3 regions of the Providencia sp. LY12 genome follow, and region 3 is predicted to be linked to each of the others. Evidence: predicted binding sites of a transcription regulator. Region 3 holds the regulator's gene; each other region holds the start of a gene.
The links. Region 3 encodes LexA, which represses DNA repair genes until DNA is damaged. Its sites were predicted from a motif close to TNCTGTATGTACATACAGNA; they were not measured.
Positions count from the first base shown of each region.

Region 1: a site for LexA is predicted at 2,057-2,076, ahead of ACY3ZI_RS08785 (metal-dependent hydrolase). Genes of this name have one in related genera too.
Region 2: a site for LexA is predicted at 3,108-3,127, ahead of mutH (DNA mismatch repair endonuclease MutH). Genes of this name have one in related genera too.

Region 1 is NZ_CM172594.1:1,856,801-1,861,969, forward strand. Features, by position in the region: gene ACY3ZI_RS08780 (L-cystine transporter) at 1-1,284, opposite strand, end outside; gene ACY3ZI_RS08785 (metal-dependent hydrolase) at 1,451-2,041, opposite strand; gene hxpB (hexitol phosphatase HxpB) at 2,233-2,898, opposite strand; gene ACY3ZI_RS08795 (YniB family protein) at 3,201-3,740, shown strand; gene ACY3ZI_RS08800 (fructosamine kinase family protein) at 3,859-4,728, opposite strand; gene ACY3ZI_RS08805 (metal ABC transporter permease) at 5,158-5,169, opposite strand, start outside.
Region 2 is NZ_CM172594.1:3,161,975-3,167,143, reverse strand. Features, by position in the region: gene ACY3ZI_RS15240 (alpha/beta fold hydrolase) at 42-917, opposite strand; gene ACY3ZI_RS15235 (helix-hairpin-helix domain-containing protein) at 1,133-1,372, shown strand; gene ACY3ZI_RS15230 (TerC family protein) at 1,399-2,127, opposite strand; gene mutH (DNA mismatch repair endonuclease MutH) at 2,189-2,872, opposite strand; gene sgrR (HTH-type transcriptional regulator SgrR) at 3,442-5,118, opposite strand.
Region 3 is NZ_CM172594.1:482,180-487,348, forward strand. Features, by position in the region: gene plsB (glycerol-3-phosphate 1-O-acyltransferase PlsB) at 1-1,918, opposite strand, end outside; gene ACY3ZI_RS02130 (diacylglycerol kinase) at 2,043-2,417, shown strand; gene lexA (transcriptional repressor LexA) at 2,555-3,172, shown strand; gene zur (zinc uptake transcriptional repressor Zur) at 3,331-3,846, opposite strand; gene ACY3ZI_RS02145 (fimbrial protein) at 4,813-5,169, shown strand, end outside.

The DNA.
Region 1 (5,169 bases), 1.4 Mb from region 3:
CAGAGCAGTACGACCCATATCAATCAGAGGTTCGACGGAAATTAACAGCGCAACTAACGTAACTGGTAATCCCATCGCAGGCAGCACAATCAGTGCGGCGAAGGTTGCACCGCCACCCACACCGGCAACACCGGCAGAGCTGATAGTTACGATACCGACTAAGGTTGCAATCCAAAGTGGGTCAAATGGGTTGATCCCCATAGTTGGAGCCACCATCACGGCTAACATCGCAGGGTAGATACCCGCACAACCGTTTTGACCGATAGTTGCACCGAAAGAAGCCGAGAAGCTTGCGATAGATTCTGGCACACCAAAACGGCGAGTTTGCGTTTCAATATTCAGAGGAATACTGGCTGCGCTCGAACGGCTGGTGAATGCAAATGTCAGTACTGGGCCGGCTTTCTTAAAGAACTTAATTGGGTTTAAGCCCGTTGTTGCCACTAAAATACCGTGAACCACAAACATAATGGCTAGCGCGACATAGGACGCGACGACGAAAGTCCCTAAGTTAATGATATCGGCTAAGTTAGAGCTTGCGACCACTTTGATCATCAGTGCCATTACACCGTAAGGGGTTAAACGCATGACTAAGCGAACGAGTTTCATTGCCCATGCTTGCATCACATCGATAGCGGCTAATGCTTTTTCACCACGCTCTTTATCATCTTTAAACAGTTGCAGCGCAGCTACCCCTAAGAAGGCAGCAAAAATAACCACACTGATGATAGATGTTGGACTTGCGCCTGTTAAATCAGCAAACGGGTTTTTCGGGATAAAGGACAGGATCAACTGAGGAACCGTTAAATCCGAAACTTTACCAATATAATTTGTTTCAATGGCCGCTAGACGTGCCGTTTCAGATTGACCTTGAACCAGACCTTCAGCGGTTAAGCCGAACAGGTTTGCAATCAAGATACCCACTAAAGCCGCAATGGCTGTGGTAAACAGCAGTGTGCCAATGGTTAAAAAGCTAATTTTCCCTAAAGAAGATGCCTTATGAAGTCGAGCGACCGCACTCAGAATAGAGGCGAACACCAGAGGCATAATCACCATTTGTAACAGTTGAACGTAACCATTACCGACGATATTAAACCAAAGAATGGAGTCTTTTACCGTTTGGTGACCGGAACCATACACAAGGTGAAGTCCGACACCATAAGCAACACCGAATACGAGACCCAGTAAAACTTTTTTGGACAGGCTCCAACCATTCGATCCGAGTTTTGCTAACAGTATTAATAGTGCTACGAAAACCAGCACATTGATAATCAGAGGAATATTCATTCCGCACTCCAAATTGTAATTATTTTACATAATGATTCTTGTTGTTAATCCTTAATAGGTATAAGGATTTCATTTCTTCTAACAACTGGTTATATGATATCAGTTGAAGTTAGTCATTACTTATAATCAAAAGTTATAATTTAGGTTGATTCATGCTTACAGTATATTACAAAAGTGAGCTTTTTGTCGGTAAGTGTATATTTATCTGATTATTAAAATAATTTAGTGCGTTTTCAATTTGCTGGAACCAATCAGCGGGATGGGCTGTTGGAATTAAGACAGCACAGACGGTCAAAAGCACAGCAATAAAGCGTTCCCCACGTTTACTGAACTTGCCGCGTAAGATGGGAAAACAAAAACGTGTTGGCAGAGGCCATAAAAAGGGAACCCCCGATGGAGTCAGCATATCAGCCACTAAATGGCTCATATAACCTAGTAAAAATGCTTGGATAAGGTCGCTAGGTAAGTCCCAATAGTGAGGTAGCCATTGGTAGCTGCTGATCAGTAAGATTAGCCAAGCGATCAGGCTGTGAGTGAACCCGCGATGCCCACACAGTTTTGATATAGGTAGTGAAATAATACGAAAAAGCCGCCCGAGGATAGATGAAGGATGGTCAATATCAGGCAATAAGGCACCTAGCAACACTCCTGGCACCATATGCAACCAATCACCCTGAGCGAACTCTGGGGTAATTTGCAATTTATGAGCCATTACAAGTGAGGCGACGGAAAAAAGCAGATGCCCTTCAGCAGTCATGGTGGATAAAATACCATCTGTTTATCTATACAGTAGGCGGGAAGTATAAAGGGTTTGTAGGAAATATGGTAGTGGGAGAGAGTTAAAAAAACTCTTATTTATTAGTTAATAACCGTAGGTTTTTATACTTTTAAAAATTTCCCCTACGTGAAAAACGTAAGGGAAATTGTGTTCGGTTAACTTATTTAAGATTAACGTAAATTTTCTGGGCGTAAATCGTTCAATGAGGCGATTTTAACATCAGCCAAACCCCAGCGTGGGTCATTGAAATGCTTACTATCAGGCACGACGATAGAACGCATTCTTGCCGCTTTTGCAGAAATCATTCCATTAAAGGAGTCTTCTAAAGAAGCACAATGGATAGGCTTGGTGGATAACTCAGCGGCTGCTTTTAAATAAACTTCGGGATGAGGCTTACTTAATGGTAAGTCTGCTGCTGAAACGACGGCAGAAAAATAATGGCGGATATCAAATAAGTTCAGCACTTTTTCTAGCATATAATCTGGAGATGCAGATGCTAAAGCGATTTTTAGGTCCATTGACCGGCACAGTTCAAGAGCATGCTGTACACCTGGCAGTAATGGGCGTTTTTCTTCCACTAAACCAATAACGCGGTCAATAATACGCTGTTTTGTTGCTTCTAAACTACAACCCTGCCAAGGAGATGCGTTGTACCAAAGTTCAACAACGTGATCGATACGTAAACCGAGGGTGTCAGGAAGAGTGTGCTTAATGGATAAATCGACGCCTAACTCTGCAAAAACTTCATCTTCCCCTTGTTCCCAAAAAGGTTCCGAGTCAATCAGCAAACCATCCATGTCAAAGATGACAGATTGGATAGGTAATTTATGATACATAGCAAACTCCATTCATTTAGATACCCGCTTAAAAGAGGGTATGGGGATTGTCGCTGTACTTTAATCACAGTCATTTTGGTTTCTGAAACGATTCTAACAAGCTATGACTTGGGGTTATAGAGATATATGTGCTATCACATGATTTTATTGGAAATTTGAGTTTAGTTACTGATGTGAATTCGATTCAATCTTTGAATAATCCGAAACTCAGTTCTTAACTATCATTTTTTTATAGAAATTTGGAGCCAGCAAATATTATCGGCTATGATTAGCGTAGAAAAAAACTTTAAGGAATAGTTGTAATGAATTACCACAAGGCAAATTCTCTTGCGATTGGCAAACGTATTTTGGGCTGGATCGTATTTTTTGTGGCGTTAATTTCCACATTAACATCGTTAATTAAATTAGCGGCTCTGAAAGGAATTCAAGGCGAAGGAATTAACGCAGTTGCCAATGATTTTGTTAAATTAATGGCGGAGATGACTCGACAAAGTACACCATTTCTCAATGTATTTTGGAATAATTCACCAGTTCCTGAAGTGAGCCATGGTTTTTCAGGTAGCAGCATCGGATTTTTTGTTATTTTTATTTTCATCTTTGTGGGGCTTGCTTTAAGCGCATCAGGCTTACGCATGTATCGACAAATTAAATTCATTCGCGAAAGCATTGAAGATCACGTCATTCTTGAAAATGCAAAAGGCAGTGAAGTGACCAAAGAAGAGTTAGAAGCCAAAGTCACTATTCCTCGACATACTATTTTCAAACAGTTCTTCTTGATGTATTTCTGGCCGATTGTTTTAGGGATCGCCATTTATTTTGCATTGAAACTTCTGAATTGGTAGTTTTTCATCATGTGGGTCATTCCTCGTCATGTTGATGTTTTCCCATCATGAAAAATGCACAGCATCGGTATTTACTCCGCCGCTGTGCATCGCTTATTTCCGTCTATTTGATTCTCAGTTATTCGTCGTCTAATAAATTATCAATAATGCTGCGAGCGTGCAGATAGCTTTGTTCATTACCAAACATGTTGGCTTGATTGAGTAAGAAATAGAGTTGATAGATTGGTTGCCTGTCTAAGAAGCCCGTTGGTAATGGCCAAACACTTTGGTACCCATCAATAATTTGAATCGGAATTTCTTTATATAATGGCAACATGGCGATATCACATTCCCGATCACCCCAATAACAGGCAGGGTCATAGAGTACGCCATCCATTTGGTTGGTGACCGCGCAGTTTGCAGGCCACAGATCCCCATGTAATAAAGAGGGTTGAGGTTGATGGCCGGATAAACGGTGTTTAACAATATCCACGAGTTTTTGAATATCACCAAAAACCATGCCTTTCTCAGATGCAATTTGTAATTGAAGACCAATACGTTTTTCTGCAAAGAATGCATTCCAACGCTTTTCCCACCCATTAGGCTGAATAATGGTACTGAGCATAGTATCAAAATCGAACCCATAGCTAGGCTGTTCTTCCCATTGATGCAATCGCGCCAATTGTTGACCAAAATGCCAGGCATTGGTGCTATCAAAATGTTTTAACGGGAAATATTCGAGGAGAAGAAAGCTGTGGTGCTTGTTGCTACCCAAGCCGTAGACTTTGGGAACGGTGATGGTTTGGCTTTTCGCTAGCATTTCAAGCTGCTCTGCCTCTTGTTTAAAAAGAGGGAGAAACTCGCGGCGATTTTGTTTTACGAACACCGTATGCTCGCCATAATCGATTCTTAAGGTGTGATGAATATCTCCACCAGAAAGAATCACTTTATTTCGCAGCTCTGCCTCACCAAAGTGTTCAATTAATAAACGATTCATCGCTTGCCACATGATCCACCTCGCTGTGATTTGGTCTTCACTCATCCCATACTATAGCGCCAATTTAGGAATTAACAGTGATCATTGTTTAATAATTACGCCTTATTTCGAAATGATTGATGGCTGATTTTGCTCAAGAATTGGGTGAGGATTGCTTTTAACGAAGACAGATGGATATCGCATTTCTTCTTTTATAGAGAGCAAGCTTCAAGATAGTCGAATAGAAAAAAGAAAAAGCTGAATAGGTTTTCACCGTATTCAGCTGAGGTTGATGACAAAGAGGGATAAAAGCGTGGTTTTTCCCTCTTTGTGTTATCAGGCGAAAATCAATAAATTGATTTTCCCCGTTAATTTTACAACCCAAACGAGCCATTTCCAAACCTGATGGGTTTGTCAATGGCCTGAGCTGAATAGGTTTTGACCGTATTCAGCTTTATATCATTAGGCAGTATG
Region 2 (5,169 bases), 1.6 Mb from region 3:
ATTGGGCACCTTTTTTTATACCTAAAAGCGATGTTTCATACTTAAAAACGGTGTTCTTTCAATTGGGCAAGAATGGAATAGGCTTGTGTCCACAGAACTGAGCCGCCTTCATGAGAGAACAAAAAGTGTTCGCTATCAGGAAAGCGTTGAGCCAGTGTTTTGCCAAAATCAGGGGAGTGCACAGAGCTCACATCTTGCTCGCCATACCACAGGGCGACAGGGCAACGGATATCTTCAGGATTGAACTGCCAAGACTGCAGGGCGATTAAGAGATCTTGAACATAGCCTTGGTTACCTTGCATAAATGCACGTTCCATACAGTCACTGTAGGCGGCTAAAAAGCTCTCTTCGCTATAAACCTGCTGGTCTACCTCTGCGCTACAGTTAAGAATAAACGCCAGTAACCATTGTGAAGTCACATTTCGCATCAACCATTCGGATAAAGCCTCGGGGGTATGAATGGCTTGTTCCTGCATATTAATGACATCTTGCTTTAATTGCGCTCGGATTGCTGGAAACTCAAATTGGTCTTGTCCTGACACAAGTGATAATGAAACAGGGGAAGCGTAGCAGGCGAGAGCCATAGCGAAAACGGCACCTTGAGAGAAGCCGATAACGGAAAATGACGGCAGTTTTTGAGCATTTAGAAGTTCTTGAATATCTTGAGCAAAGCGTTGTAGGGATTTATGCTCATCAAAGGTGGATTGACCCAGTCCGGCACGTTCAGGAGTGATTAAGCGAATATTTAGCTCATCAAGACGGTCAATACCAAAGCCCAGTGTACCGCTCATCCCTGCGCCGGTACAAAAAATCACGGGGAACCCTTGTTCAGGGCCAGATTCATACCAACACAAAAGGCGCCCATCAGATAATGTCATCGACATATGGCGAGTATTGGATATTTTGTTGCTATACATAATAAATACCTACAAGATAGAATTTTTAGTGCGACATGTTAGTTTCTATCGCGAGTCGTCAATGACTTTACCGTTGTTATTCCTATTTGCTAAAACAGATATATAGGGCAGGTAACTCAACCTGTTATAGACCGCTCAGAATTTTAAATTAAGAAATAGGCTAATGACAAAATATACGCTCAATTACGGCTGTTTTACAGCCAAAAGGATGATTTATGCCATTTTCAGACTCAGAAAAGCAAATTCTATTAGCAGTGAAGGGTGTTGGACCAACGGTAATTAGCCGATTAGAACAAATGGGGTTTTCATCTTTAGCGCAGTTAAGTGAAGCTTCTTACGATGAAATTTTAATTTCGGGCGCTGCACTAACGGGGTCAAGTTGTTGGAAAAACAGCCCTCAAGCTAAAAAAGCGGTGGAAGGCGCTATTGCCGCAGCAAAGGACGCCTTACGCTAACTTGGCTATGACTATTTATTTTTCATTTATTGCTTGTTTTTCATTTTCCACTTTTTGCTGCGCAGAATATTAAGCATTTGCACTGACATGGAGAAGAACATAGCAAAATAGATATAGCCTTTTGATACATGTACCTGAACACTTTCAAGTAACAAAGTGAAGCCCACAAGGATCAAGAAAGAGAGTGCGAGGATTTTGACGGAAGGATAGCGCTCCACAAAATCACCAATAGGTTTCGCGGCGAACATCATGATCATGACCGCCATAATTACTGCTGCCATCATAATAAACAGATGGTCAGATAGCCCCACGGCAGTGATCACCGAATCTAAACTGAAGATAATATCTAAAATTGCGATTTGCATAATGGCTCCCCAGAATGAAGTGACTTTTTTCTGGGCTATCCCCTCATCGTCTTCCCCTTCAATGGTATCGAAAATCTCCTGACTCGATTTCCAAATAAGGAATAAGCCGCCTGCACACAAAATTAAATCGCGGGCGGAAACGGTATGTTCAGCTAATGTGAAGAGTGGCGTGGTGAGGCGAGCGAGCCAAGCAATAGACGCTAGCAGTGCCAAACGCATTCCCATTGCAGCGATTAAGCCAATACGTCTGGCGCTATTTTGTTGATGGGCGGGCAATTTGCTGACGACGATACTTAAGAAAATAATATTGTCGATACCCAGTACGACTTCCAAAATTGTTAATGTTGCCAATGCCATCCAAGCATGGGGATCTAAGAACCACTCAAACATCTTATTGCCTTAAAAATGGAATAAAAAATCGTCTGTTTGGCACAGGCGATGCCTTGACCGATTAACTGAGGTTAAAGTGCCGTGCTAATAATGGACCCGTAAAATCTTTTTTTAAATAGAAACCTCTCGGTAATGTCATTATTGGTTGCCCAAATTCCCCTATACCTTCGGTTAGTGCTCTATTATTCGCCGCCTTGGGGCGAATCTGTAAAACTTGTCCGTGACGAGCCGTGATGGTTTCGACTTTTCCCAGCACAATTAAATCCATTAACTCTTCCCAATCTTGGCGTAAAAGTTGTTCTTCAAGCGCAGAAGGGCTCCAAATCAGAGGGTTCGCAATACGTCGCTGGGCAAGTGGTATTTGACGTTCGCCTTCAATCGGGAACCACAAAATGCGAGATAATTTGCGGCGCACATGGCTATTTTCCCATGTTAGACCGCTATTGCCCGTGAGGGGCGCGACAGAGACAAATGTCGTTTCTAATGGTGCGCCATGGCGATCGATTGGGATTGTTTTAAGCTCGACGCCAATATCTGCAAAATCCTGTTCGGCTTTACTGCCTGCGGTCGCACCTAAAAAATACTCTAACAATGTCCCGACCCAGCCTTTATCTCGTTTAAGGTCAGGGGGGATTGGGATGCCTGCAATAGTTGCTAACTCACCAAGCGTATAGCCAGCAAGGGCTTGGGCTCGCGCCAATAAGACGGTTTCATTTTCTGGTGGTGAAGGCGGTATAAAAGACATAGTCGACTGAATTTGATTGTGTTTAAAAAATAACCAATAAAATGGTTGTAAGGTTAAGTGAGTATAACACTTTTTAGTCACCGTATTTAACCTTATGATATATATATGGATATTAGATAATAATCACTGACGGGATTATGAATATTTAGGGTTATTCAACTTCATCCCAAGATAATCACAGGATCATGCACTAGGTTATCCACAGGATTTCTGGATAACTGTGAAAAACTGCGATTACTGTGTGCATTTACAGCCTTGACTAATGTCATTTATTGAAGCTCGTCACAAAAAGCGAGTAAGTTAAGTACATTCCTTGTGGATAAAACATGCATTGATTGATCTTTGCTCAGTTGAACTCCTAACAAAAAAACACGGAAAAACTCACAGTGGATATCTGGTGTGAAATTCATTTATTACTATGATTTATAATGTTTTATTTTTTAGTGTGATTTTTTGTTAGAAATGAACAGTTGGGATATACCCTGATTACTATCTGGTTGTTCACATGGATATCCACAGAAAAAGTGAATAAAATCCATTTTGCTCACTCTAACTGTTTATAACTATCATCAATTCTGTGTATTATCCTCAGTTGGCTTAAACCAAGCTGATTTAAAGTCAAACCAGCCAAAGGTATTCATGCGAACACCGCGCATCGTTCTTTGCCCTTGTAGCTCTAACCAGTGATGAAAAATTGGGTGGAAGATTTGGGAATCAATCAAGCTCTCACACCAAGATTCCACATCCAATTTTTGCTGGCGCCAAAGTTGTAACTCTTCATCGAGGTTTTTCCCCAAACATTGACGCAATAGCGGCATCTCGTACAACGTAGCGAAGATAGAAAACTCAAGAGGCTTATAAAAGTTGGCGGTGGAGAGCCAGATATCGCTTTTAGCATCTCCATTAAACCAATCATCATAATCAACGATGTTAATTTTAAGTGTCACTCCTTGAGTTTCTAACACTCGCTTCATGATTTGGCTGATAGCATAGAATTCATGATGATGGCGATAAAAAGTGACAGTTAGCTCAGTTAAGTCTTCAGGTTTGGTTCGCTGGGAAAGCATTTTACTGTGGTGCCAATGAAGCAGTAATCCATAAGCCGGCGCCCAGTGGCGTTGATAGAAGGATTCACAGTGCGCCAGTAGGTTGACGGGCGTTAAAAAGCTGCACAGCCATTTACGCACATCTTCCCGTTGAGAAATGTCGGAGCGTTGGTCGAATAACAGAAAATAGCAACCTTCCTCCATGCGGCTTTCGAGGGAGTCATTGTGGCGCTTATCTCCATCCATTTTTAATGTGGTACACACCATCTGCTCAGAAAGTTCGGGAACCACCCAAATGGTCACTTCATCTAACAAGGCGCGATAGCCAAAATAGCGGTCAAAAGCGCTGATGGTGAGTTTCTGCGGGATATTGGTTTCGACTTCATAAGGACCTGTACCAATAGGGCGCTGACTAAAGCCGCTGATGGTTTCCCACTCTTTTGGGAGAATGGCGGCATGTGGGCTACCGAGTAACCAAGGAAATTGCGTATCAGGATGGCTCAGATGGACGTCAATGACATAAGGCTGCGAAGAAGTGACCGAGTGAATATGCGAGAATAGCGGCCAGCACTGCTTTAATCGTAATAATGAGTGGATAATATCCTCCACTTGCATTTCACGTCCATGATGGAAATAGATAGCTGGGCGTAAATAAAAGCGCCAATGTTGTTCGTTAATGGCTTGCCAGTGGTGAGCAATACCATCTTCCACTTCCCCTTTTTCCTCATTTAAGTGAGTTAATCCATTAAATATCTGGCTCATTAAATGGATTTCAGAGCGGCGCATTGGGGTGCCAGGAAGTAAGTTAGGAAAATCACGGTAATAAATGATGCGCAGTAAGTTTTTACCTTGTCGATAACTTCGCTCAAGCTCAGATAAGACCATTTGGCGGATAGTCTCTTTATCGCCAACGAGCGCCACGAGTTTTTCAATACTTTCTTCTTTTAAAAGCTGCTCAGCCTGTGCTTGTTGTAGCTCTAATCCATTGATATGAAAAATTAATGCGGAGCGTTTTCCTCGTCCTGATTCTGCTTGCCAACTGAGCCAGCCATGGGACTGCATATTATTGAGCAGGGTGCGAACATGACGGCGAGAGCAAAACAAAATATCGGCAATATCTTGCAATGTGGTTTCACTGTTTTTTCCCTGAAAATGCTGCCACAAGCGTACAAATTGCGTTTGTAATCGAGAATTAGACATAAAAGAGGAACTCCAGAATAAATTGCATCAATTTTAATATCCTATATTCCG
Region 3 (5,169 bases):
GGATTGCATCACGGCTAATGCGCTCATGGTGCAGCACAATGCTGGCGATAAGCGAAGGCAGAACCAGTAAGTGATGAATATTGTTACGGTAATAGGTCATTAAGACGGCATTTTCGCGTGGCAGAATAATAATATCCCCCATGCTGTCTTTTTCGACTTCAAACTTGTTCATCTGCAAAGCGTGTTCAAGCAGCTCTTCAGCCGTTTTGTTCGGCGTAGTTGCATCGGCAGTGTAAGGCACATTGCGCAGTAGCTGTAGATAGCACTCGATTTGTTCAAGCAGTTGTTCACGGGTGAGCGAGCGCTGACGTGAAGCCAACAATGCCGTTGAACATAGGTTAATCGCGTTGGCAGCTGCCGCATTATTGATATTCACCATAATGTTATCGGCTAAGCTGCTGACGGTTGGGTTTAACCAGCTCGGGCGCTGTGGTTCAATCGGGTCGATAGATTCACGCCAATTTGGTACGCGGTTATTTAAGTACTGGGTCAGTGAAATTGGTTGCCCAAAGTTCACATAACCTTGACCCAAATTACGTAGTTTACGCAGACCACGTACCATGGAGAAGAAGCCTTCTTTCTCTTTCTCAGCGCCACGCAGCTCTTTTGCGTAAGTTCCCACTTCCATCACATGTTCGTAACCAATATAGATAGGAACGATGGTGATAGGGCGGGAGTCTCCGCGTAGCATCGCTTGTAGGGTCATCGACAAGGTACCGGTTTTCGGTTCCAGTAAGCGACCTGTACGTGAACGACCGCCTTCCACAAAGTATTCAATCGAATAGCCGCGAGCAAATAGCTCACTAAGGTATTCGCGGAATACGGTGGAATAGAGTTTATTGCCTTTGAACGTACGGCGAATAAAGAACGCACCTAAACGGCGGAAAATAGGACCGGCTGGCCAAAAGTTAAGGTTAATACCCGCCGCAATGTGTGGTGGCACTAAGCCTTGGTGATAAAGCACATAAGAAAGCAGCAGGTAGTCCATATGGCTACGGTGAGAGGGCACATACACAATTTCGTGACCATCTTGCGCCAGCTGGCGAACGCGCTCAGCATGTTGAACGTTGATCCCTTGGTATAAGCGGTTCCATGTCCAACCGAGTACACGGTCAGTCAGTCGCACTGCTTCATAAGAGAAGTTAGCAGCAATCTCTTCCATCATCGCCACGGCATTTTGCTGGGCTTTTTGTAATGGGATTTTTTTACTGCGCGCTTCGTCTTCAACGGCTTTTTCAATCGCTTTAGAGGATAGCAGCTTATTAAATAGCTCATAACGGGCAGGCAGTTTTGGCCCGACCGCAGCTAAACGCTGACGAGAGTAGTGAATACGTGCTACGCGAGCAAGTTTATTGGCAATGATGGTGTCGGTGCCATGTTCTTGCGCCATCTGGCCAAGAGAAATACTCGGAGAGAAACGTACAAAGCTATCGCGCCCTAACCACAGGACTGCAAAGAATTTTTGCACACCGTTTAAGAGTTTTAGCGGGGCAGGCTTATGCCCTTCGCGACCCGGCGCACGTCCAAACATGACGGATGCAGGTAGCATTTGAATATCAAGATTTGGATTGTTTTTATGCAAATCCAGATACGCATGGAATATTTTTACTGACTCTTTACGTGGATCTGGGGAGTAGTAACGGAACACGCGCGGGCCATCATCAATAAACACATAGGCTGGGAGCTTGGTGCCATTGATGTCGTTATCCACTAGCGGATCAGGTAAACCAATCGCTAAGCATTGTTGGCGAAGCGTGAGCAGGTCGGACTTTGAGTGATATGGCAAGACGTACAGCGTTGGCTTGCTTGGGTCAAGCTGTAACTCTGTTATCGGATCCGTTGGGATTAGTTTACTTTTTACCAATAATTTCAGTGGTAAATTCAACGTGTTGTAATATATTTTACGCCATAGTGACATAAATGATTATAGCCTCTTGTTAGTAATGCTGCGCAATCATAGCAGAAAGCAACGTTTAGATCTGTTATCGATAATTCACTTTGACTGCAAAAGTTGATTATTGTTTAAAAATTAAGGAAAAAATATGGCAAGTCAAACTAAGGGACTCACTCGGGTCATCAAAGCGGCTGGATACTCCCTTAAAGGTTTAAAAGCAGCATGGGTAAATGAAGCCGCATTTCGTCAAGAAGCGATTGCTGCTATCATTGCGATAATTATAGCTTTTTACTTGGATATTAGCCAAATTGACAGAGTTTTGTTGATTGGTTCAGTTGTATTAGTCGCAATCGTTGAGTTAATTAACAGTGCAATTGAGGCGGTTGTTGATCGTATTGGCAGTGAATACCATGAATTATCTGGGCGAGCGAAAGATATCGGCTCCGCAGCTGTGTTCGTCACGATAGGATTAGCTCTGTTTATCTGGGGAACCGTATTATGGGCACGTTATTTTACGGCTTAGTGGGCTAAAAACAGTAAAAGAGATAAAAAGCCAGAAATTCATCAACAAAAGCAGGTTTTGGCTAATTTAACAGTTCCCAATACCCATTTACCTGTATATACTCACAGTCTGACTGTATAAACAAACAGGGGAACGGGATGAAAGCACTGACAGCTCGACAACAGCAAGTTTACGATCTGGTGCGTGACCACATTTCGCAAACGGGCATGCCACCAACACGCGCTGAGATAGCAGCAAGTTTGGGTTTTCGTTCGCCTAATGCGGCAGAAGAACATTTAAAAGCCTTAGCTCGTAAAGGGGTAATTGAGATTGTTTCTGGAGCTTCCAGAGGCATTCGTCTGTTGTTAGAAGAAGAATCCGAAGATTTAGGACTTCCTCTGATTGGACGTGTTGCTGCTGGCGAACCATTGCTTGCACAAGAACATATTGAAAGCCATTACCAAGTCGACCCAGAATTATTTAAACCACACGCAGACTTTTTATTACGCGTAAATGGTATGTCGATGAAAGATATCGGTATCATGGATGGTGATTTACTTGCGGTACATAAAACACAGAATGTCCATAATGGGCAAATTGTTGTGGCACGTATCGAAGATGAAGTTACTGTTAAACGCTTTAAGCAACAAGGCAATCGCGTTGAGCTTATTGCTGAAAACTCTGATTTTGCACCAATTGTGGTTGATTTACGCGAACAGAATTTTACTATCGAAGGTCTAGCTGTTGGGGTTATCCGTAACAGTGACTGGCATTGATGATGAGTGATTGAGTCTGGCAGCAGACTCAATATCTCTATTTTTTGAATAGCCTTTCTTTATATAGCTATTTTCATACTGTTTTTCTTTATATAGCCATCTTCCATGTTGCTATATAGCTTCCTTTATTTTACTTCCTGTAGACCACTTATTCTATATCACTTCTTTTTTGAACTGACCGTGGCGTGATGGTTATGCTCACAGTGTTCATGATCTTGGCAATTGGAAATCTCAAAACATTTTTGACATAAACCATGGTTTTCTACCACCGTATGCCTGAGATGAAAATGATTTTCTTCCGCTAGTGTGCTAATCGCTTGTTCGATAGTCGTGCAGTCACTTTCGGTCACATTGCCACAATTATCACAAATCAACATCACTGAAATATGGCTTGGATTATCCACATGGTGACAAACCACATAGCTGTTTGTGGATTCAATTTTATGAATAAATCCTTGTTCCATGAGGAACTCTAAACCGCGATAAACGGTAGGGGGTTTAGCCTGAGGCTCTATTTCACGTAGTAAATCTAGTAGATCATAAGCACTGATCGCACCGTGTTGCTGCGCTATTAATCGCAGAACAGTCTCTCTTTGTGGGGTCAAACGCACGCCTCGAGACTGACAAATACGTTCGGCCGTCGTAAGCAGCATGTCTTCACTGATTGTTTTCATCTTGTTTGGCCCCACCTAGATAGCTTCAAGTTTTTATTACTGTTTAGTTTACCATAACTTCCATTTCTGTTGTGTTTGAAATGGTGGTGATGAAATAAACAATTTCTTACTAAATTGAATACGCAATTTTAACTTTAATAAAGGCAACATTAATAAAAAATGAACTCCTTATTTAAGAGATGGTTTTTTCTATTTTAAATAAATCATTAATTGCTACATTTTAGTTAATCATTGGGTGTTAAATTTAACCAAATAAAAACAATTATTGAAATTCATTGTTACTATTTGGCGTTAATTTTAATTAAGACTTATCTTACCCCTTCTTTCTTATGTAGCGATTACTGATGCGAAAAAGACGCTGGATAGATGTTAAATCCAATAAATTTGCATCTGATAGGTTTATTAAGTTGTATTTAAATATAAATATAGATTTTTATATTTATAGGTTTTTTGCAATATTTAGACATTTTTATAAATGCAAAATGAAGTCTTCATATAAATCTTTCTAAGTAATTCATCATTTCTTTAGATTTAATTACTCATTCAGTGGATAAAAGTTGCCCTTATGCATTTTGTCGATATAAAAAACCAAGTCAACGCTTTATTTGGGTGGTTTTTGACAGCATATGTCACGTATGTAGAATTGACATCAGAAAATATCACAAGGTAGTTATCAGAATTCATTTAGTGTTCTATATCAATTTTAATTAATTAATGAATGACTCAGTAATTAATTTAGAAGTGAGAATGTTGGCTTAATGATTTCTGTTTTTTAAATCACATAAATGAGATGGAGCTCGTTTATATAAAAAAATCTCTAACCTGAATGAAATTCATCAAGTAGGAAAGCTAGAGGAATTTTTCAAGGGTGCACTGATTAAGTAAATGGACTTAATTTTGCATCAGTGGAAACAGGAAAGAGAAAAAGAGAAATAGCAGTTCCTACTCATTTAAAGGAAAACTTTTATGAAACTGAATAAATTAGCATTAACTCTAGCTTTAGGTTTAGGTGTTGGCGTTTCAGGTGTTGCTTTAGCTGCTGATCCAGTAGAAAGCTCACAAGGTGAAATCCGTTTTACTGGTTTCATTAACGACGTTCCATGTTCAATCGATGCTGACAACCTGAAGCAATTAGTTGAATTCGGCGAAATCGCGTTACATGAACTGACTTCTAACCAATTCCGTTCAGACAGCAAAGCGTTCGATATCGTTCTGAAAAACTGCTCTACTGAAACTTACAAAAACGCAAAAATCACATTTACTGGTTCTACAGTAAACGGTTTCCAAGGCTTCACTGGTGACTTACTGGGCTTAGGCGGTAAA